3 regions of the Cellulosimicrobium sp. KWT-B genome follow, and region 3 is predicted to be linked to each of the others. Evidence: riboswitches for the same ligand, from Rfam matches in the RefSeq annotation. Region 3 holds a riboswitch; each other region holds the start of a gene.

Region 1 (7,163 bases), on a different contig from region 3:
CGGTGACGGACAGCGCGTTGCGCCCGCCCGTGGTGCCGAGGTTCGCGTAGTTGTCGAGGCCCCAGCCGCCGCCCGGGACGCGGAACGAGCGCACGACGAGCGTGCCGAGCGGCAGCCCGACGAGCACGACCACCACGGCCGCGGTGAGCGCCGCGGGCGCGAGGTCGCCCGTCGGGCGGCCGTCGCGCCACAGGCGCAGCGGGTGGGCGGACGACGCCGACGACGACAGGTTGAGGGCGCGCTCGCGCCGGGCCCGCGTGCGGTTCGCGACCGTGAGAGCCGCCGCGACGACCACGAGCTGCACGACCGACAGCACCGCCGCGGTGCGCAGGTCGAGGAACTGCGTGGTCTGGATCCAGATCTCCGTCTCGATCGTCCCGTAGCGGATGCCGCCGAGCACGAGCACGACGCCGAACGCCGTCGCGCAGAAGAGGAAGACGATCGACGCGGCGCTCGCGATCGCGGGCGTGAGCGCCGGGAGCGTCACGGTGCGGAACGCGCGCCACGGCGTCGCGCCGAGGGCGCGCGCCGCCTGCTCGGCGCGCGGGTCGAGGTGCTCCCAGAGCCCGCCGACCGTGCGCACCACCACGGAGTAGTTGAAGAACACGAGCGCGACGACGATCGCGGCGAACGTCTCGTCGAGCCGCAGGAACCCGAGCGGGCCGCCCTGCACGAGCAGCGACCGGAACGCGACGCCGACGACGACGGTCGGCAGCACGAACGGCACCGTGACGAGCGCGCGCACGATCCGCCGACCGGGGAACCGGCACCGGTACAGCACGTACGCGCCGGGCACGCCGAGCAGCAGCGACAGCGCCGTGCCGAGCACGGCCTGCCAGAGCGTGAGGCCGACGATCCGCCACGTGCGGGGCTCGGAGAAGACCTCCGCGAACCCCGAGAGGTCGAGGCCGCCGTCGTCCCCGACGAACCCGCGCGCCACGAGCGTGACGACCGGCCACGCGAAGAACACCCCGAGGAACGCGAGCGGCACCGCCGCCGCCAGACCCCACAGCACCCCGCGCCCGACGCCGCCCCGCCGGACCGCCCGACCCCTCACCACGGCTCTACCTCGGGAAACCACGGGTCTCCCCCGCGCGACCACGGCTCTACCCCGCGAGGGAGAGCCGCGGTCGCTCGGGGACCGGGGGTTCGGGGACCGGAGGTCAGTCGACGACCGTCGCCGTCCATGCCTTGATCCACTCGTCGCGGTGCGCCGAGACGTCGGCAGGAGCGACCTCGAAGGGCTCGTCGGCGAGCGGCGCGAACTCGGCCCAGCCGTCGGGCAGCGTGACGGAGTCGTCGGCGGGGTACATGTACATCTGGTCGGCGACGTCGCCCTGGAACGTCTCGCTCACGAGGAAGTCGAGGAGCTGCTGCGCGCCCTCGGGGTTCTTCGCGTTCGCGAGCACGCCCGCGTACTCGACCTGGCGGAAGCACGTGTCGAGCAGCGCGCCCGTGGTCGACGCGGAGCCGTCCTCGGTGAGCGTGAACGCGGGCGACGTCGAGTACGACAGCACGAGCGGGCGCGGCCCCGCGCCCTCCGAGCCGGAGAAGTCGACGTAGTACGCGTCGGACCAGCCGTCGACGACCTTCACGCCGTTGGCGCGCAGGTCCGCCCAGTAGTCCTCCCAGCCGTCCTCGCCGAACGCCCCGACGGTCGCGAGGAGGAACGCGAGGCCCGGCGACGACGTCGCGGGGTTGGTCACGACGAGGAGGTCCCGGTACTCGGGCTTCGCCAGGTCCTCGAGCGTCACGGGCTCGGGGATGCCCGCGTCGGCGAACCACGCGTGGTCCACGTTGACGCACACGTCCCCGAGGTCGACGGCGGTGAGCTCGCCGCCGTCGCCGACCGCGTACGACGCGGCGGACTCCGAGACGTCGGCGGGCGTGTACGGCTCGAGGACGCCCTCGTCGATCGCGCGCGACGCGAAGGTGTTGTCGATCCCGAACACGACGTCGCCGAGGGGCGAGTCCTTCGTGAGGATCAGCTGGTTGACCAGCGCGCCGCCGTCGCCGGGCGCGACCTGCTCGACGGTGAGCCCGCTCTCCTCCTCGAACGCGGCGAGCACGTCGTCGCTCACCGCGAAGGAGTCGTGGGTCACCAGGGTGACCGTGCCCCCGCTGCCCGACGACGCGTCGTCGCCCCCGGCGCCGTCGCCCCCCGAGCAGGCCGCGAGGGCGAGGAGCGCGAGCGTCGCGCCCACGCCGGTCGCGAGGGCCCGGCCGCGGCGGGCGACGGTGGTCGTGTGCTGCATGTGTCCTCCCTGGACGTTCAGGAGGGGTCCACCGGCCCGACGGGCCGCGCGCCGGGTGGGCGCGACGGACCGCGCGAGCAGGTGATCGAGAATCCCGACTTCCTCCACCGGTGCTAACCGGATCAGGTTCGAGGGTCTGCGGTGGTCCGCACTCTCAGCTCCTCCAGGAGCTCCCCTGTCGTTCACCGCGAGCCTACACCGGCCCCACACCCGGAGAGTCCCCTGAGAGAACCCTGAGCGCCGGCGCCCGCGGACCAGGGACGGTTCGGGGCCCGCCCCCGATGCCGCGGGGACGCGCGCCGCGGGAGGGTCGGTGCGGCCGCCGGGAGCCCCGGCGGCCACCACAGGACGACGCCGCCCGGCGAGCCACGACGCTCCCGCGCAGCGGCACGACGAGAGGACGGACGAGGACGTGACGACGACAGGTGCGGCACGGCGGAGCACCCCGCGCGAGGGCGCGCCCACTGAGGGCACTGAGGGCGCCGAGGGCGGTGCACGACCCGCGATCGCGACCGCGCGCGGGCTGGTGAAGACGTACGGGCGCGGCGAGGCCGCGGTGCGTGCGCTCGACGGCGTGGACGTGGACGTGGAGAAGGGTCGGCTGACGGCGATCATGGGCCCGTCCGGGTCCGGGAAGTCCACGCTCCTGCACTGCCTCGCGGGGCTCGACTCCCCCACGGCGGGGACCGTCGTCGTCGACGGCGAGACCGTCTCCGCGATGAGCGAGCGCCGGCTGACGCGCCTGCGGCGCACGCGCCTGGGGTTCGTCTTCCAGTCGTTCAACCTCGTGCCGACGCTCACGGCGGAGGAGAACATCGTGCTGCCGCTCGCGATCGCCCGGCGCCCCGTCGACCGGGAGTGGTTCGACCGCGTGGTCGACGCCGTGGGCCTGCGCCCCCGGCTGGGGCACCGGCCCGCCGAGCTGTCGGGCGGGCAGCAGCAGCGGGTCGCGTGCGCGCGGGCGCTGGTGTCGCGGCCCGCGATCGTGCTCGCGGACGAGCCGACGGGGAACCTCGACTCGCGCGCCGCCGCGGAGGTCCTGGGCTTCCTGCGCGCGTCCGTGGACGACCTCGGCCAGTCCGTCGCGATGGTCACGCACGACCCGACCGCCGCGTCGTACGCCCACCGGGTGCTCTTCCTCGCGGACGGCCGCCTCGTGACCGAGCTCCACGACCCCACGCCGCAGGCGGTCCTCGACACGCTGGGCTCCCTCACGCCCGCCGGGCCGTCCCCGGCGCACGCCGCCCCGGCAGCGACGACGGCGGCCGCCCGATGATGGGCCGGATCGCGCTGCGCGGCGTGCGCGCGCACGGCGCGCAGCTCGTCCTCTCGGTCCTCGCCGTGACGATCGGCGTCGCGTTCGTGACCGGCACGTTCGCGCTGCGCGCGATGCTCGCGACCACGTTCGACGGCATCGTCGCCTCGTCGGTCCAGGCGGACGCGTACGTGCGCGGTGCGTCGTCGGCCGGGGACGCGCTGATGTCGACGTCGGCCCAGGTCGGCGGTGCGCGCAGCCTCGTCCCGGCAGACCTGGCGCGCGACCTCGGCGCGCGCGACGACGTCGCGCTCGCGCTCCCGGAGGTGAGCGGTCCCGCGGTGCTCGTGGGCGCGGACGGGACCGCGGTCCTCGGCAGCCAGGCGCCGAGCATCGGCGTCGCCTACGACCCCCGCGACCCCGGCCCGCAGGTGGTCGACGGCCGCGCACCCCGCGACGGCAACGAGGTCGCGCTCGAGTCGGCGACGCTCGCGGCGTCGGGCCTCGTGGTGGGCGACACGACCGACGTCGTGCTCGGCGACGCCGTGCGGCCGGTGCGCGTGGTCGGCGAGGTCTCGCTGTCCGCACCGATGGCGGGCGCGACGATCGTCCTGCTCGACGCCGGGACCGCCGCCGCGACGTACGCGCCCGACGGCCTCGTGCCGTCGGTCGCGCTGTACGCGGCCGACGACGTCTCCCCCGAGGCGCTGCGCGACGCCGTCGCGACCGCGCTCCCCGCGGGCGCCGAGGCGCTGACGGGGGCGGAGCTGCGCGCCGAGACGAGCGAGGCGATCACCGACCAGCTCGGCTTCGTCTCGACGTTCCTGCTGGTGTTCGCCGCGCTCGCGCTGTTCGTCGGCACGTTCATCATCACCACCACGTTCTCGATGCACGTCCGACGCCGCACCCGCGAGCTCGCGCTCCTGCGCGCGGTGGGCGCGTCGCCCGGGCAGGTGTTCGGCTCCGTGGTGGGGCAGGCGGCGGTCGTCGGGGCCGTGGGCGCGCTGCTCGGCGTCGGGGCCGGGTTCGGCCTCGCGGAGCTCGCCCGCAGCGGGCTCGGCGCCGTCGGCATGGAGCTCTCCGGCTCGCTGCCCGTCACGGCCACGGGGGTCGCCGTCCCGCTCGTGGTCGGCGTCGTCGTGTCGGTGCTCGCCGCCGCCCTGCCCGCGCGGCACGCCGCGCTCGTCCGCCCGGTCGAGGCGATGCGCGCCGACGTCGTCCGGCCCGCCGGGACCGGGCGGGCCCGTGCCGTCGCCGGGACCCTCGCGCTGCTCGCGGGCGTGGGGCTGGTCGTCGCGGCGGCCGTGGTCGGCAGCGGGGGCGCGCCCCTCCTCGGCCTCGGCGCGGCCGGCGTCGTCGCGGGCGTGCTCCTCCTCGCCCCGCTCGCGGTCGGCCCGGTGCTGACCGTCCTCGCCGCGCCGTTCGTCGCGCTGGTCCGCCCGCTCGGCGGCCTCGCGCGCGGCAACGTCACGCGCCAGCCGCGGCGGACCGCGGCCACCGCGGGCGCGCTCGTCGTCGGGATGGCGCTCGTCTCGACGACGTCCGTCCTCGCGCTGTCCACCCGCGTCTCCGTGCAGGACATCGTCGACCAGGAGACCGCGGCCGACCTCGTCGTCCGCTCGGCGATGCCGTACCTGCCCGAGGGGGTCGCGGGCGACGTCCGCGCCGTGCCCGGCGTCGCGGCGGTCGACGTCACGACGTACGGGCAGGTCGTCGTCGACGGCGAGCCCCAGCTCGTCGTCGGGTTCCCCGCCGACGGCTTCGGCCGCTCCGTGCGCACGACCGCGACCGAGGGCGACCTCGACGCGTACGCGCGGGGCGAGGCCGCCGTCATGGCGGACGCGCTCGACGAGCACGGCTGGGCCCTGGGCGACGTCCTGACGCTCGCCGACCCGGCACGGCCCGACCTCCCGGCCCGGGAGGTGCGCATCGGCGCGGTGGTCGACTCGCACGCGTTCTCCGTCGACCTGCTCCTGCCGCCCGACGTGGCGGCCGCGGTCGGCGCGACGACGACGGAGATGCTCTTCCTCGACGCCGAGCCCGGCGCCGACCTCGCGGCCGTGCGGGCCGGGGTGACCGACGCCGTCGCGCCGTACGTCGTCGCGTCCGTGCTCGACGCCGACGAGTTCGCCGCGGACGTCGCGGGCCAGGTCGAGTCGGTCCTCGCGATCGTCTACGCCCTGCTGGGGCTCTCCGTCCTCGTCGCCGTGCTGGGCATCGTCAACACGCTCGCCCTGTCCGTCGCGGAGCGGACGCGCGAGATCGGGCTGCTGCGGGCCGTCGGGCTCGGGCGGGCCCAGCTCGCGACGACGATCGTCATCGAGTCCGTGCTCGTCGCGGTGTTCGGCACGGCCGTCGGGCTCGCCGTGGGGACCGGCCTCGCCGCCGCGCTCCCGTCGGTGCTCGCGGACCAGGGCTTCACGACCCTCGCCGTGCCGTGGGCCCAGCTCGGCGCCATGCTCGTGCTCGCGGGCGTCGTGGGCGTCGTCGCCGCGGTGTGGCCCGCGGTGCGCGCCGCGCGCCTGCCCGTCCTGGACGCGGTGAGCCACGACTGAGCCGGGTGCGCGCGCCGGGCGACGCGTGGGCGGCGACTTCGCACTACGGTGGTCGTGCGAGCACGCCCGGCGCCGCCCGGCGCCCCGACCGACGGAGGAACCCCTCGTGGCCGACACGAACGAGAACGAGCAGACCCTGGCCCTCAAGGTCGGGACCGTCGCCCTGACCTTCGCCGCGGGCTGGGCCGCGCAGAAGCTCGTCACGTTCGTCTGGGCCAAGGTCACCGGGCACGACGCCCCGAAGGACCTCGACGACGAGGAGGTCGGCGTCGTCCAGGCCGTGACCTTCGCCGCCGTCGCCGCGGGCGTCGGCGTCCTCGCCCGCCGCTTCGCGGGCAAGGAGGCGAAGCGCGTCGTCGCCCGCCTCGCGTCGCGCGCCTGACGCTCGGCCCGCCCCGTCCGCGCGAGCGAGGCCGGGCCGCCCGGTAGCCTGGCGCGCGTGACCGCCCCGCCGGCGAGCCCGACGACGCCCCCTCAGGACTCGATCCTGCGCGCCGGCCTGCGCGTCCTCGCCGACGCCGGCCGGCTCCTGGCCCGGCACTGGCCCGCGCTCGTCGCGGTCGCCGTCCTCGCGCAGGTGCTGCACGAGCTCGCGCTGCGGGCCGCGCTCGCCGTCGCGCCGTCGTCCGGGGTGCTCGGCCTGCTCGTGCTGTGCTTCTCGCCGCTCGCGACGGTCGTCGGGATCGTCGTCATGCTGCACGTCCTGCGGCGGGAGCCGCGCACCGAGCGCGACCGGCTCGAGGTCCGGGCGCTGCTCGGCTCGATCGCGTCGGTCCTCGTGCCCTACCTCGTCATCTACGAGTTCTACGGCGGGCTGTCGTCCGACTGGCAGGCGTACATCGACTCCGCCGCGCTCGACCACGCGTTCGCGGCGGGCGCGGGGATCGAGACCGCGAGCCCCGTCCCCGAGGGCTTCGGGCTCACCGTCGTGCTCGTCGTCGCGGGCGCGCTGCTCGCCCGCACCCTGCTGGAACGGCTCGCGCGACGCCTCGACCGCGGCGTCCCCGCGCACGACGGCAACGCCCGGCACAGCGCCCGCTCCGCCGCCGTGCGCATCGCCGCGGGCTACTGCGAGGTCGTGTGGATCGTCGTCGGCGC
Region 2 (7,163 bases), on a different contig from region 3:
CGCAGCACGGAGGGTTCCTTCCAGGTGGGCGGTGGGGGGTCGCGCTCCCGGAGCGGGGACGCGTCCGCTGAAGTCTAGTGCGGGCGGGCGGGCGGCTCGACCGGATACCTCCGACCGGAGGCGGTCGACGGTCCGCTCTCGACCGGCGGGGACGACCGGATACCGTGGCGGTGCCGCCGCGACGTCCCGTGGCGGCACCGCCGGGACCGGCGCGGCGCCTGCGGGCGCGCACGGGCCGACCGGCCGCGGCAGGGCCGTCCGGCCCGCCGCCCGCACGAAGGAGGGTGACCCGTGGCACGCACCATCGCGACGAACCGGCGCGTCGAGCGCGACGAGCTCGAGGAGTTCCTGCGCTCCCGGCACGACGGCGTCCTCGTCACCACCCGCGCCGACGGCCGCCCTCAGCTCAGCCCGGTCACGTACGGGGTGGACGACGCGGGTCGGGTCGTCGTGTCGACGTACCCGGAGCGCGCCAAGGCGGTCAACGTGCGCCGCGACCCGCGCGCGTCGCTGCTGTCCCTGGGCGAGCGGTTCTCCGACCCGTGGGTGCAGGTCGACGGCGAGGCGGAGGTGATCGACCTGCCCGAGTCGGTCGAGCCGCTGGTCGACTACTACCGCGCCGTCAGCGGCGAGCACCCGGACTGGGACGAGTACCGCGCCGCCATGGTCACCCAGGGCAAGTCGCTCGTGCGGCTGACGATCACGCGCTGGGGACCGGTGGCGACGGGTGGCTTCCCGGCGCGCCTCGCCGACGCCTGAGACAGGTCAGAACAGGACCTGCTCCACTCCCCCGCCGACGACGTCGAGCCCGCCGCCGTCCACCGGCATGCCCGCGAGCGCCCCGCCGTGGCCGTGGCGCGCGTCCTGCGGCGCCGGGTCGACGGCGAGGCTGCCGGCCGGGTAGGCGCCGTCCGTCGGCGGTCCTGACCGGCGTCGCCGGTCGCCGGGCTCGCCGCGGCGGAACCGCCCCTCGACGCCCGCGGGGCCGCGGTGCCCCGCGACGGCGAACCCGCGCGCCTCGAGCATCGGCCGCACCCGGTCCCACAGCCAGGACCGGTACGCCGTCGAGGCGTACGTGCCGCGGCCGTACACGCGCTCGTACCCGGGGACGAGCCGCGGGTGCTCGCGCGCGAGCCAGCCCATGTACCACTCGCGAGTGCCGGGCTTGAGGTGCAGCGGCAGCACCGTGACGCCGGTCGCGCCCGCGTCCTTGACGGCGTCGAGCAGCTCGGTGAGCGCGCGGGTCGAGTCGGTGAGCCACGGCAGCACGGGGGCGACCATGACGCCGCACGGCAGACCGGCCTCCCGGACCGTGCGGACGAGCTCGAGCCGCGCGCGCGGCGAGGGCGTGCCCGGCTCCACGCTCGCCTGGAGCTCGGGGTCCAGGAGCGCGAGGGACACGCCGACCCCGACCTCGACGCGCGAGGCCGCGTCGACGAGCAGGGGCAGGTCGCGGCGCAGGAGCGTGCCCTTGGTCAGCACGGACAGCGGCGTGCCCGACCCGGCGAGCGCGTCGATGATGCCGGGCATGAGGCGGTAGCGACCCTCGGCGCGCTGGTACGGGTCGGTGTTGGTGCCGAGCGCGACGGCCTCGCGCGCCCAGGACGGGCGGGCGAGCTCGGCCCGCAGCACGTCGTCGACGTTGACCTTGACCACGACCTCCCGGTCGAAGTCCTCGCCCGCGTCGAGGTCGAGGTACTGGTGCGTGGGGCGGGCGAAGCAGTTGTGGCTCACGACCCCCGCGGCGACGAAGTCGCGCGTGCCGGTCGTGATGTCGACCAGCTCCGTCGTCTCCCCCGGCCCGTCGAGCGCTTCCAGCGAGTCGACGCGCAGCGCCTCGCCGCCGGTGACGTCCTGGCCGTCGAGGACGGGCCGCCCGTCCGCGAGCGCCGCGGCGCCCGGCCCGACGAGCACGTCGCCGAGCGCCAGGCGGGCACGGTGCCCGGCACCGCCGACGACGTGGCGCCACCCGCGCTCGGTGAGGAACCGGTGGTCGCCGCTCGCCACGAGGCGCGTGCCGTCGGCGAGGGTCACGCGGTAGGCACGCTTGCGGGTGGTCCAGCGGTCGAGCACCCGGGTGCGCACGTAGCGCCGGTACGCGCCGTGCGGGGCGGTGCCGACGATCTCGTCGCCGACACGCAGCTCGCCGATCGGCCGTTGCGTGCCGTCGGCCAGCAGCACCGGGGTGGCGGGCGCGAGGCAGTAGGAGCACGCGTGGCTGCACCCGCGGTACGGGTTGACGGTCCACCGGAACGGCATGCGCGACATCGCGGGCACCTTGGACAGCGCGCTCTTGGCCGTGACCTCGTGGAACGTGATGCCCGCGAACTCGGGCGTGCGCACGCTGCGGACGAGGCCGACCCGCTCCAGCCCGGGGAGCGCGCCGTCGTCCGCGCCGAGCGCCTGTCCGTCCCACCGCATCGCGCTATTCGAACAAACGTTCGAACGCGCTGTCAAGGGCGGGTCAGCCGTCGGCGGACCACGCCTTGAGCAGCGCCAGGTTCCCGAGGGGGATGTGGTGGCCGATGCGCGGGTGGTCCAGCGCGACACCGACGACCCCGGCCGCGCCGAAGGACGCGACGTAGTCGATCGCCGCCGGCACGGGTACCCCGAGCAGCGGCACGGAGCCTGTCTCGTCGTCCGCCAGACCGAGCGCCCGGGCCGCCTCGTCCGCGCGCGCGGCGCTGCTGTAGAGGCAGATCATGGGCCCCTGGTCCGCAGCGACGGCGTACGGACGAGGCTGGTCCTCGGACCCCCGCGCGATGAAGAACCACGTGCCGAGGCGCACGGTCTGCCGCCACAGCGCGATCTGCGCCGACGTGTCGCCCGCGGACGCGCTCCGCACGGCCTCGTCGAGGCGGTCCAGCTCGGCGACCGCGGCGGGGTCGTTGTCTCGGGTCATGCGCACTGCCTCGTTCCTCGTGGTCGGAGCCCGTCCCCGGTCCGCGCGGGCGCCTCGTCGCCGTCACCTTCTCACGGCGGCCGGGCGTCCCGGTGGGTGAGACGCCGGGATTGTCCGGCGGGCGTCCAGGCCCTAGGGTCGGGCCGAACGCCCCCGGGGAGCGCACGAGCGCTGAGAGTGCAGGCCGGACACCCGTCCCTCCTGCAGACCCGTGGAACCTGATCTGGTTCGTACCAGCGAAGGGAGCAGGGCGGACGTCACCGTCCCCCTGCGCGCTCGTGCCCGCGCCCCGCGCGTGCCGTCCGCGCGGGGGCAGCGGTGGCGCGCCGTCGTGCACCCCTCGCCCCGGGGGCCCGACGGAGGGAACCGCATGACCGAGCCCCGCACCACGCCGCCCCGGGCGACCCCGCCCACCGCCACGCCCGACGACCGACCTGACGGCGTGGGTCCCACGCCCGCCCCCCGGGACCGCGCCGTCGCCGCTCCCCCGAGCCGTGCCCGACGCCGCGGCCTCACCCTCCACGAGACGGTCCTCGTCGCCGTGCTGGGGGTCGTGTTCGGGTTCGTCTACTGGGCGATCGTGCAGCTCTGGGCCCCGCTCCAGCTCGCCATGGGCCCGCTCGCGGACCTCGCCGCCAACGTGCTCGCGGGCGCGTGGATCGTCGTCGGCCCGCTCGCGACGTACATCGTGCGCAAGCCGGGCGTCGGCATCCTCACCGAGACGCTCGCGGCGCTCGTCGAGGTGGTCTTCCTCGCGTCGCCCGCCGGCCCGCTGCTCGTCCTCGTGGGGCTCGTCCAGGGCGTGGGCGCCGAGATCCCCTTCGCACTCACCCGGTACCGCCGCTACGGCTGGTGGGTCTTCGTCGCGTCGGGCGTCAGCGCGGCGCTCGTCACCTACGCGTTCAACGCGGTCCGCTTCGGCTGGCTCGGGCAGGACTACGCGATGCTCCGGCTCGGCGTGCAGGTCGTCTCGTGCGTCGTGCTGTGCGGGATCGCGGCGCGCCTCCTCGGCGACGCCCTCGCCCGCACCGGCGCGCTCGACGCCTTCGCGATCGGGGCAGACCGCCGTGGCTGAGGCACCGACCGCCGCACGGGACGTCACGCCGGACGCCGTGCCCGGCGACGTGCCCGACGCCGTCGCCGCCGCCGGCCTCAACGTCACCGTGGGCCACGACGGCACGCGCGTGCTCGACGACCTCACCCTCACCGTCCCCGCGGGCACCGGGCTGCTCGTGCTCGGCCCCTCGGGCTGCGGGAAGTCCACGCTGCTGCGCGCGCTCGTCGGCGTCGTGCCCCACACGCTCCCAGGGTCGGTCACGGGCGACCTGCGCGTGACGGGCGTCGACCCGCGCGACACGACCCCGGCGGCGCTCGCCGCGCGCGTCGGCCTCGTCCAGCAGCGGCCGGGCGACCAGCTGTGCCTCGCCCGCGTCGACGACGAGCTGCGGTTCGCGCTCGAGAACCGGGCGGCGGACCCGCGCACGATGGACGCCCGCGCGGCCACCGCGCTCGCCGCCGTCGGTGCGGACCACCTGCACGACCGGCCGACCCACGCGCTGTCGGGAGGCGAGGCGCAGCGCGTCGCCCTCGCGGCGGCGCTCGTCGCCGACCCCGAGCTCGTGGTCCTCGACGAGCCGACGGCGTTCCTCGACCCGGCCGCGGCGCACGAGGTCGGGACGCTCGTGGGCGGGCTCGTCCGGGCGCCCGAACAGGGCGCGCACGGCACCTCCGGCCGGTCGGTCGTGCTCGTCGAGCACCGCCTCGACGACGTCGGGACGCTCCCGGACGCGACGCTCGTGCTCGACGACACCGGCCGCGTCGTCGCGCACGGCCCCACGACCGCCGTCCTGCGCGCGCACGCCGCCACGCTCGCCGAGCTCGGGTGCTGGTTGCCGCTCGACGTCCGGCTCCGGCAGGCAGGAGCCCCGGGCACGCTCGGCGCGCCCGCGACCGACGCCTGGCTCGTCGACCTCGCGCACTCCGCCGACCCCCGCACCGTCGACCCCCGCGCCGCGGACCCCCGTGACGCAGACACCGGCCCGGCGGCGCTCGCCCCTGACCGCCCGGTCGCCCTGCGTGCCCGTCGCCTCGCGGTGCACCGCGCCGCCGCGGCGGGCCGCCGAGGGCGCGGGCAGGACGAGACGCCGGTGGTGCGCGACGTCGACCTCGACGTGCACGCGGGCGAGGTGCTCGCGGTGGTGGGGCCCAACGGCGGCGGCAAGTCGACCCTCCTGCGCGGGCTGGCGGGACTCGAACGGACCACGGGCGAGGTCACGACGGCGCCCGGCGCGCCCGTCGCGATGGTGTTCCAGGACCCGGAGCACCAGCTCCTCGCGCGCACGGTCCGCGACGAGGTCGCCTGGTCGGCCCGGCTCGCGCGGCTCGACGACGTCGACGGACGCGTCGCGCGCACCCTCGACGCGTTCGCCCTCACGCACCTCGTCGACGCGAACCCGTACCGGCTCTCCGGCGGCGAGCAGCGGCGACTGTCCCTCGCGACGGCGACCGTGCTCGATCCGCCCGTCCTCCTCGCCGACGAGCCCACGTCGGGGCTCGACCGCGCCCAGGCGGACGCCGTCGCCCACGCGCTGCGCGAGCGTGCCGACGCGGGCGGCGCGGTGGTCGTCGTCACGCACGACCTCGCGCTCGTCGCGGCCCTCGCCGACCGTGTCGCCGTCGTCATCGGCGGCCGGCTCGTGGCGCTCGGGCCGCCCGCCACCGTGCTGGCCGACGACGCGCTGTGCCGGCGCGCCCGCCTGCGCCGTCCTCCCCTGCTCGCGTGGTGGGCCCGCACGGGCCGCCGCCACGGCGTGGACCCGGGCGCGCTCGTCCGGGCGCTCGACGCCGCCTCGGGCACCGCCGTCGCAGCCGACGTTGCAGAGACCGCGCCCGCAGCCCTCGCGGAGGTCGCCCCGTGAGCGCGCCGCACAGCACGCCCCTCGGGCGCTGGAACCCGACGGTCAAGCTGGCGACCGTCCTCGTCGTGTCGACGGGTGCGCTGCTCGTCACCGACCCGTACACCCCCGCGATCGGGTGGGTGCTCACGGTCGCGGCGCTGCTGGTCGCGGGACGCGTCCCCGTGCGCACGCTCGCCCTGGCGCACGTGCCCTTCCTGGTGTTCGCGACCAGCCTGCTGGTCGTCAACGTCGCCACCCGGCCCGGCGGCGACCCGGTCGACCTGGGCCCGGTCACCGTCGGCTCCGACGGCCTGACGATCGGCGCCGGGCTCGCGGTGCGCACGCTGCTCGTCGGCGCCCTCTCGCTCACGGTCGCGGTGACGACCGACCCGGTGCGCCTCATGACGAGCCTCCACCAGCACGGGCGGCTGCCCCTGACGTGGACGTACGCGGTGCTCGCGGCCCACCGGCTGCTCGTCGAGCTGCCCGACGCCTGGCACACGATCCGTTGCGCGCAGGCCGTGCGCGACCCGCGGCGGCGGCCCGGCACGCTCCCCCGGTCCCCCCGCGCGCTCGGCACCGCCGCGTTCGCCCTCCTCGTCGGTGCCGTGCGCCGCTCCGAGCGCCTGACCGTGGCGCTCGAGTCGCGGGGCCTCGGTTCCGGTCCGCGCACCACGGCGCGGCCCGTCCCGCTCGGCGTGCCCGACGTCGTCGCCGCGGTCGCCGTGCTGGCCGTCGCCGCGGCGGTGGTCGTCGTCGGGGTCCGCGGGGGGTGGGTCACGGGGCTGGGCGCGCTCACGGCGTGAGGCTTGCCGGACCGCGGTCACGCGGGCTCGACGACCGCACCCTCCGCCGGGACGCCGAGGTCCACGACGCGCGACGAGCCGTCGCGGGACCGCTCGCGGAAGCCCCGGAAGACGAGCGGCAGCCCGCGGGCGGCGAGCGCGTCCGGCGCGTCCATGGCCTGCACGTGCACGTGCGGCTGCGTCGAGTTCCCCGAGCTCCCGCACCGGCCCAGCTCCTCGCCCGCCTCGACCCGTCGGCCGGGCACGACGGCCACGGACCCGGCGCGCAGGTGCGCGAGGACGACGTACGTGCCGGGCGGGTCGAGGGCGAGCACCACGTGGTTGCCCGCGAGCGCCGCGGCGCCACCGCGCGCCCGCGCCGCCTGCGTGAGCGCGTAGCCGAGCAGCGCGGTGGGCGACCGGCGGGCCTCGTGGTCGGGCTCGCCGTCGTGCACCGCGACGACGGTGCCCGCCGCCGGGGCGAGCACGGGCCGCTCGAACGCGACGAACCGCTCGGGCGGCTCGGTGCCAAGCACGGTGCGCCAGTCGCGCACGGCGGCGGTGCGCCGCCCTCGGACG
Region 3 (7,163 bases):
TACGTCGTGTACCTCGTCACCGTGCTCGACCTGTGGACCAAGATGCGCTGGGGCTGGGGCCGCCTCGCGACGATGGTGTTCGCCGGCGTCGTCCCGGTCATGTCGTTCATCCTCGAGAAGAAGGTGCACGCCGAGGCCGACGCGAAGCTCGTCGCGCTGGAGGAGCAGTACGCGGCATGACGACGCCGCTCGCGCCCCTCGTCGCGCCCGGTCCCGAGCTCTCGACGCCGGAGCTCGAGCGCTACGCGCGCCACCTCGCGCTGCCGGGCGTCGGCACCGAGGGCCAGCGGCGGCTCGCGGCCGCGCGCGTGCTCGTCGTCGGCGCGGGCGGCCTCGGCAGCCCTGCGCTGCTCTACCTCGCCGCCGCGGGCGTCGGCACGATCGGCATCGTCGACGACGACGCCGTCGACACGTCCAACCTCCAGCGTCAGGTCATCCACGGCGGGTCGGACGTCGGGCGCCGCAAGGTCGACTCCGCGCGCGAGAGCATCGCGGACGTCAACCCGCACGTCCACGTCGTCGAGCACGCGCTGCGGCTCGACGCGGACAACGCGCTCGACGTGCTGCGCGGCTACGACGTCGTGCTCGACGGCGCCGACAACTTCCCGACCCGCTACCTCGTCTCCGACGCGGCCGAGGTCCTCGGCCTGCCCGTCGTCTGGGGCTCGATCTACCGCTTCCAGGGACAGGTCAGCGTCTTCTGGGCCGCGCCCCGGTTCGCCGTGCCCGACGACGCCCCGCACCCGGACGCCGCGGGTCCCGACCCTGCGGCGGGGTCGGGGGAGCAGGGCCCGCGCGGGGTCACCTACCGCGACGTGTTCCCCGTCCCGCCGCCCCCGGGCGCGGCACCCGACTGCGCGACCGGCGGCGTGTTCGGCGCGATGTGCGGCACCGTCGGCTCGGTCATGGCGACCGAGGCGATCAAGCTCGTCACCGGCGCCGGCACGACGCTGCTGGGCCGCCTCGCCGTCTACGACGCCCTCGACCTCTCGTGGCGCCAGCTCACCGTGCGCGCCGACCCGACGCGCGAGCCCGTCACCGCGCTCCTGCCGGGCGATGACGCCTACGCCGCGTTCTGCGGGCTCCGGCCCGCGGCGCAGGCCGTGGCGGTGCCCGGTGCCGGGGCGGGGCCGACCGGGGCAGCGGGGCCCGCGCCGCGCGACGTGTCCGCCCCTGACGCGGCCGCCCTGCTGCGGGCCGACGACGCCGCACCCTTCCTCCTCGACGTCCGCGAGGACTGGGAGGCGCAGGTGCGCCCGCTCCCCGGGTCGACGCTCGTCCCGAGCGGCGCGTTCCTCGGCGGCGCGCAGGACCCCGGTGCCGCCGCGGCGCTCGCGGACCTGCCCGCCGACCGCCCGGTGCTCATGGTGTGCGCGGTCGGCGGCCGGTCGGCCCGCGTCGCGGACGTCGCTCGCGCCGCGGGCCTCGACGCGCGCTCCGTCGTCGGCGGCGTCCCCGCCCTCCTCGCCGCCCTGGAAACTCCCGCCCCCTAGCCCCCCTGCACGTCGACCAGGTGGTCGTGGTGCGTCCTGGTCGGCGGACGAGCCGGGACGGCCTGCTCGGCCCGCCGGGACGGCCTGGTCGACGGGGTCAGAGGGCCAGGTCGAGGCGGCCCTGCGGGGACGAGCTCGCCAGGGCGCCCTCGCGGCGGGGGATGCGCCCGGCGCCCGCGGCGAGCCGGCCCGACTCGACGGCGAGGCGCATCGCGCGGGCCATGCGGACCGGGTCTGCGGCACGCGTGACGGCCGTCGCGAGGAGCACGCCGTCGCAGCCGAGCTCCATGGCGAGCGCGGCGTCGGACGCCGTGCCGATCCCCGCGTCGAGGATCACGGGCACCCGGGCCGCGGCGGCGATCGCCTCGATGTTGCGCGGGTTGAGGATGCCCAGCCCCGTGCCGATGGGCGCCCCGAGGGGCATGACGGCCGCGCAACCGACGTCCTCCAGCCGGCGCGCGAGGATCGGGTCGTCGTTCGTGTAGGGCAGCACGACGAACCCGTCGCGCACGAGCTGGTCCGCCGCCTCGACGAGGCCGACCGGGTCGGGCAGGAGGGTCACGTCGTCGGCGATCACCTCGAGCTTGACCCACTCGGTGCCGCACGCCTCGCGCGCGAGGTGCGCGGTGAGCACGGCCTCCCGCACCGAGAAGCATCCGGCGGTGTTGGGCAGCGCGCGGATGCCGAGGCGGGCGAGCAGCGCCCAGATCCCCGCGTCGGGGCTCGCGTCCCCGCCGGCGCGGACGGCGACGCGCCGCATCGCGACGGTCGTCAGGGCGGTGCCCGACGCGACGAGCGCGTCCTCGAGCGTGAGCAGGTTCGCGGCCCCGCCGGTGCCCATGACGAGGCGCGACCCGATCGGGGTGCCGGCGACGACGAGCGGGTCGTCGGCGTCGGCCGGGCCGCTCGCGGTGGCGGGGGAGACGTCGGTCGTGGTCATGGGTCCTCCTCAGCCGCCCTGGACGGCGGTGACGATCTCGATGCGGTCCCCGGGCGCGACGACGGTCGTCGCCCAGGCGCCGCGCGGCACGACGGCGTCCCCGACGGCCACCGCGACGCCCTGCGGCGTGCCGTCGGCGACGTAGGCGGGGACGAGCGCGGCGACGAGCCGCTCCAGGTCGACGTCGCCGTCGAGCGGGTACGGCTCGCCGTTGACGAGCGCGGTGGGTGCGGGTGCGGTCACGGGTCTCACCTCGGTGTGGTGGCGGTGCGGGCGAAGCGGTCGGTGCGGGCGGTGGCGAGGGCGGTCGCGACGTCGTCGCCGGGCTCGGTCCCGCCCAGGCCGGAGAGCCCGCCGAGCCCGGCGACGACGGCGTCCGCCGTGAGCGGGGCGAGCAGGATGCCGTTGCGGCCGTGGCCCGTCGCGAGGTGCAGCCCCGGGACGTCCGTCGGCCCGACGAGCGGGAGGTTGTCCGGGGTCGCGGGGCGCCCCCGCGGCGTCACCTCGACCAGCGCGGCCTCGTCGATCCCCGGCAGGAGGGCGCGCGCGTCCCGCAGGAGCGCGAAGACCCCGCCGGCGGTGGCGCGGCGGTCGTCCGGGTTCTCCTCGGTGGTAGCCCCGACGACGACCTCCCGGTGCCCGGCGCGCGGGCCGGCCGGCTCGGGGTCGCGCGGCACGACGTACACCGGCCGGCCCTGCACGAGCCCGCGCACGACGTGCTCCAGCGCGAGGTCCGGGCCCGCGTCGAGCCGCAGCGTCTGACCCTTCACCGGCCGCGTGGGCACGACGACGCCCGGCACGTCCGCGAGGAGGGCGCCCGACTGCCAGCCCGCCGCGACGACGACCGCACCCGCGCGGTGGAGCCGGCCCGCGTCGTCGTGCACGCCGACCACGCGCCCGCCATCGAGCGCGAGCCGGGTCGCGGACGCGCGGACGACGCGCGCCCCGGTGGCCGAGCCCGCACCCGCGGCGTCGCCTCCGCCGAGCGCGGCGAGCAGCGCGGCGTGCGCCGCGCGCGGGTCGACGGCGTGGTCCGCGGGGGCCCACGCCGCCCCGGCGACGCGCGGGCCCAGGTACGGCTCGCGGCGGCGCGCGTCGGCGACGGTGAGCTCGTGCGACGCGAGACCGTGCGCGGCGTGCAGCGCGAGGACGCGGCGGAGCAGCGCGAGGTCGTCCGCGTCGTAGGCGAGGGTGAGGGTCCCGGCGGTCCGCAGCCCGACGTCCGCCCCCGTCGCCGCGCGCAGGTCCGCGGCGAACGCCGGCCACGCCGCGGCGGCCGCGAGGTGGAGCCGCAGGGCGGCCTCCTCCCCGAAGTCGGCCTCGGTCACCGGTGCGAGCATCCCCGCTGCGGCGTGGGTCGCGCCCGCGCCCGGCGCCGGGTCGAGCACCGTGACGGTCAACCCCGCGCGCGCCGCGCGCCACGCGACGGCGACACCCACGATCCCGCCCCCCACGACGACGACGTCGCGCGCGCCGTCGGGCACGACGGCGCCACCCGCGGACGGGTGGACGGACAGGTTCATGTGCGCTCCCTTCGCTGGCATGACCCAGATCAGGTTCGACGGTCGGCGGCGACGCCCTCTCAGCCCCCTGCGGGGCTCCCGTGCTGTCGGCCACAGTACCTCCTGCCGAGGACCCGCCGAGGCTAGGCTCCCGCGGGTGAGCTCCGAGACCTCCACCACCCCGGCCACTCCCGCCCCGTCGGCGGACGCCGTACGCGCCCGGCTCGCCGACGCGCGGCTCTACCTCTGCACGGACGCGCGCGAGGAGCGCGGCGACCTCGAGGACTTCCTGCGGGCGGCGCTCGCGGGCGGGGTGGACGTCGTGCAGCTCCGCGACAAGACGCTCGACGTCGCGCGCGAGCTCGAGCTCCAGGAGCTCGTCGCGCGGGTCGCGACGGAGCACGGCGCGCTGTGGGCCGTGAACGACCGGGCGGACGTGGCGTCGGTCACGGGCGCGCCGGTCGTGCACATGGGTCAGCGCGACCTGCCCGTGCCGGCGGTCCGGGCGCTGCTGGGCGCGGGGCCCGTGCTCGGCAGGTCCACGCACTCGGCCGCGCAGGCGGCCGCGGCGGAGGCCGACCCGGCGGTGGACTACTTCTGCGTGGGTCCGCTGTGGGCGACCCCGACGAAGCCGGGACGGGCCGCCGTCGGCCTCGACCTGCTACGGGACGTCGCGGCGACCCGGCCCGCGACGCCCTGGTTTGCGATCGGCGGCATCGACGCGGACCGGCTCGACGCGGTCCTCGACGCGGGCGCGACCCGGATCGTGGTGGTGCGCGCGATCACGGCGGCGAGCGACCCGGAGGCGGCGGCCCGCGCCCTGCGCGAGCGCGTCGCGGCGCGCGCCGAGGTGCCCGCCGACGCCTGAGACGCGGGACGAGCCCCGCCGCGCGGCGACTATCCTGGACGGGTGACGTCACCCGCCACCGCTCCCGACACCCCCACCACCGCCGAGGTCGCCTCGACCCCGCGGCCCGTGCTCGTCGTCGACTTCGGCGCCCAGTACGCGCAGCTCATCGCGCGCCGCGTGCGCGAGGCCAAGGTCTACTCCGAGATCGTGCCGCACACCTTCACGGTCGAGCAGATGCTCGCGAAGGACCCGGCCGCGATCATCCTCTCGGGCGGCCCATCGTCCGTGTACGCCACGGGTGCCCCGTTCGTCGACCCGGCGCTGTTCGAGGCAGGCGTGCCCGTCATGGGTATCTGCTACGGCTTCCAGGCCATGGCGAAGGCGCTCGGCGGCGAGGTCGCCCAGACGGGCCTGCGCGAGTACGGCGGCACCGAGGTCGAGGTGTGCGCCGCGGGCGTGCTGCTCGACGGCACGCCGCAGAACCAGACCACGTGGATGAGCCACGGCGACGCCGTGCACCGCGCGCCCGAGGGCTTCGAGGTCCTCGCGACGTCGTCGGGCTCGCCGGTCGCCGCGTTCGAGGACCGCGAGCGTCGCCTCTACGGCGTGCAGTGGCACCCGGAGGTCAAGCACTCCGCGCACGGCCAGACCGTGCTGGAGCACTTCCTGTACGACGGCGCGGGCCTCGCCCCGGACTGGACGCCCGGCAACGTCATCGCGGACCAGGTCGCGGCGATCCGCGCCCAGGTCGGCGACGCGCGCGTCATCTGCGCGCTCTCGGGCGGCGTGGACTCCGCCGTCGCCGCGGCGCTCGTGCAGCGCGCGGTGGGCGACCAGCTCACGTGCGTGCACGTGGACCACGGGCTGATGCGCGCGGGCGAGGTGGAGCAGATCGAGCGCGACTTCGTCGCGGCGACGGGCGTCAACCTCGTGATCCGTGACGAGAAGGAGCGGTTCCTCACCGCGCTCGCCGGGCACAGCGACCCGGAGACCAAGCGCAAGATCATCGGCCGCGAGTTCATCCGCGTGTTCGAGGACGCGGCGCGCCAGATCGTCGAGGACGCGGGCGAGCACGGGGCCGAGGTGAAGTTCCTCGTGCAGGGCACGCTCTACCCGGACGTCGTCGAGTCCGGCGGCGGCGAGGGCGCGGCGAACATCAAGAGCCACCACAACGTCGGCGGCCTGCCCGACGACCTGCAGTTCTCGCTCGTCGAGCCGCTGCGCACCCTGTTCAAGGACGAGGTCCGCGCGGTCGGCCGCGAGCTCGGCGTGCCCGAGGAGATCGTCGCGCGCCAGCCGTTCCCGGGCCCCGGGCTCGGCATCCGCATCGTCGGCGAGGTCACGGCGGACCGCCTCGAGACGCTGCGCGCCGCCGACGCGATCGCGCGCGAGGAGCTGACGAAGGCGGGTCTGGACGACGAGATCTGGCAGTGCCCGGTCGTGCTGCTCGCCGACGTCCGCTCGGTCGGCGTCCAGGGCGACGGCCGCACCTACGGCCACCCGATCGTGCTGCGCCCCGTCTCGTCCGAGGACGCGATGACGGCCGACTGGACGCGCCTGCCCTACGACGTGCTGTCCGTCATCTCGAGGCGCATCACCAACGAGGTCTCCGAGGTCAACCGCGTCGTGCTCGACGTGACGAGCAAGCCCCCGGGCACCATCGAGTGGGAGTGACCCCCTAGCGGGACGGACGGGCCCGACGATCCACGGCGATCGTCGCGGCCCGTTCGTATGCCCGCTCCACGTCGGCGAGCACGCGCGGCCAGCCCGCCGACGACGGCACGTCGCGGTTGTGCGCGACGATCCGGTCGAGCAGGCCGTCCTCGGTCGCGAGGCGAACGAGCGCGTCGGCGAGGCCGGCGTCGTCGTCCGCCACGAGCGCGTCGACGCCGTTGGTGAGGCGCTCCGCCACGCCCGACTGCGAGCGGGTGAGCACCGCCAGCCCGGCGGCCTGGCCCTCGAGCGCGGCGATGCCGAACGCCTCCTCGACGGCGGGCGCGGCGAACACGTCGGCGCGCGCGTAGAGCCGCTGGAGGCCCGTCGCGTCGAGCCGCCCCGGGAGGGACACGACCGACCCCAGCCCGTGCTCGGTGACGAAGCGCCGCGCGTCGGCCAGCTCGGGTCCGTCCCCGGCGAGCGTCACGTGCAGCGCCCTCTCGGGGAGGCGCGCGACGGCGTCGCGCACGACCTCGAGGAACGGCAGCACGCGCTTGCGGGGCGCGAACCGCGTCGCGGCCACGACGTGGACGGCCGAGCCCTCCATGCGGTCGGCGCGCTCGGTGCGCGGGACGCGCCACGCGTCGAGGTCGAGGCCGTTGTGCAGCACCACGACCTCGCCGTGGTCGCCGACGATGCGGCGCAGGGGAGCGGCGGTCAGC

What was found. Region 3 has a riboswitch for thiamine pyrophosphate ahead of thiO (glycine oxidase ThiO). Riboswitches for the same ligand answer to the same signal wherever they lie in the genome.
Region 1: another riboswitch for thiamine pyrophosphate. It lies ahead of B9L22_RS07285 (thiamine ABC transporter substrate binding subunit); the one in region 3 lies ahead of thiO (glycine oxidase ThiO).
Region 2: another riboswitch for thiamine pyrophosphate. It lies ahead of B9L22_RS10625 (ECF transporter S component); the one in region 3 lies ahead of thiO (glycine oxidase ThiO).

The regions. Positions count from the first base shown of each region.
Region 1 is NZ_NEDO01000002.1:234,608-241,770, forward strand. Features, by position in the region: gene B9L22_RS07280 (iron ABC transporter permease) at 1-1,060, opposite strand, end outside; gene B9L22_RS07285 (thiamine ABC transporter substrate binding subunit) at 1,164-2,255, opposite strand; TPP riboswitch at 2,338-2,442, opposite strand; gene B9L22_RS07290 (ABC transporter ATP-binding protein) at 2,761-3,531, shown strand; gene B9L22_RS07295 (ABC transporter permease) at 3,528-6,065, shown strand; gene B9L22_RS07300 (DUF4235 domain-containing protein) at 6,172-6,447, shown strand; gene B9L22_RS07305 (hypothetical protein) at 6,505-7,163, shown strand, end outside.
Region 2 is NZ_NEDO01000003.1:159,359-166,521, reverse strand. Features, by position in the region: gene aspS (aspartate--tRNA ligase) at 1-8, opposite strand, end outside; gene B9L22_RS10640 (PPOX class F420-dependent oxidoreductase) at 292-759, shown strand; gene B9L22_RS10635 (Rv2578c family radical SAM protein) at 766-2,421, opposite strand; gene B9L22_RS10630 (hypothetical protein) at 2,465-2,902, opposite strand; TPP riboswitch at 3,047-3,166, shown strand; gene B9L22_RS10625 (ECF transporter S component) at 3,273-3,977, shown strand; gene B9L22_RS20025 (ABC transporter ATP-binding protein) at 3,970-5,820, shown strand; gene B9L22_RS10615 (energy-coupling factor transporter transmembrane protein EcfT) at 5,817-6,605, shown strand; gene B9L22_RS10610 (M23 family metallopeptidase) at 6,623-7,163, opposite strand, start outside.
Region 3 is NZ_NEDO01000001.1:208,502-215,664, reverse strand. Features, by position in the region: gene B9L22_RS00915 (DUF3817 domain-containing protein) at 1-180, shown strand, start outside; gene B9L22_RS00910 (ThiF family adenylyltransferase) at 177-1,493, shown strand; gene B9L22_RS00905 (thiazole synthase) at 1,591-2,433, opposite strand; gene thiS (sulfur carrier protein ThiS) at 2,443-2,676, opposite strand; gene thiO (glycine oxidase ThiO) at 2,682-3,956, opposite strand; TPP riboswitch at 3,947-4,048, opposite strand; gene thiE (thiamine phosphate synthase) at 4,093-4,803, shown strand; gene guaA (glutamine-hydrolyzing GMP synthase) at 4,846-6,459, shown strand; gene B9L22_RS00880 (glycosyltransferase family 4 protein) at 6,464-7,163, opposite strand, start outside.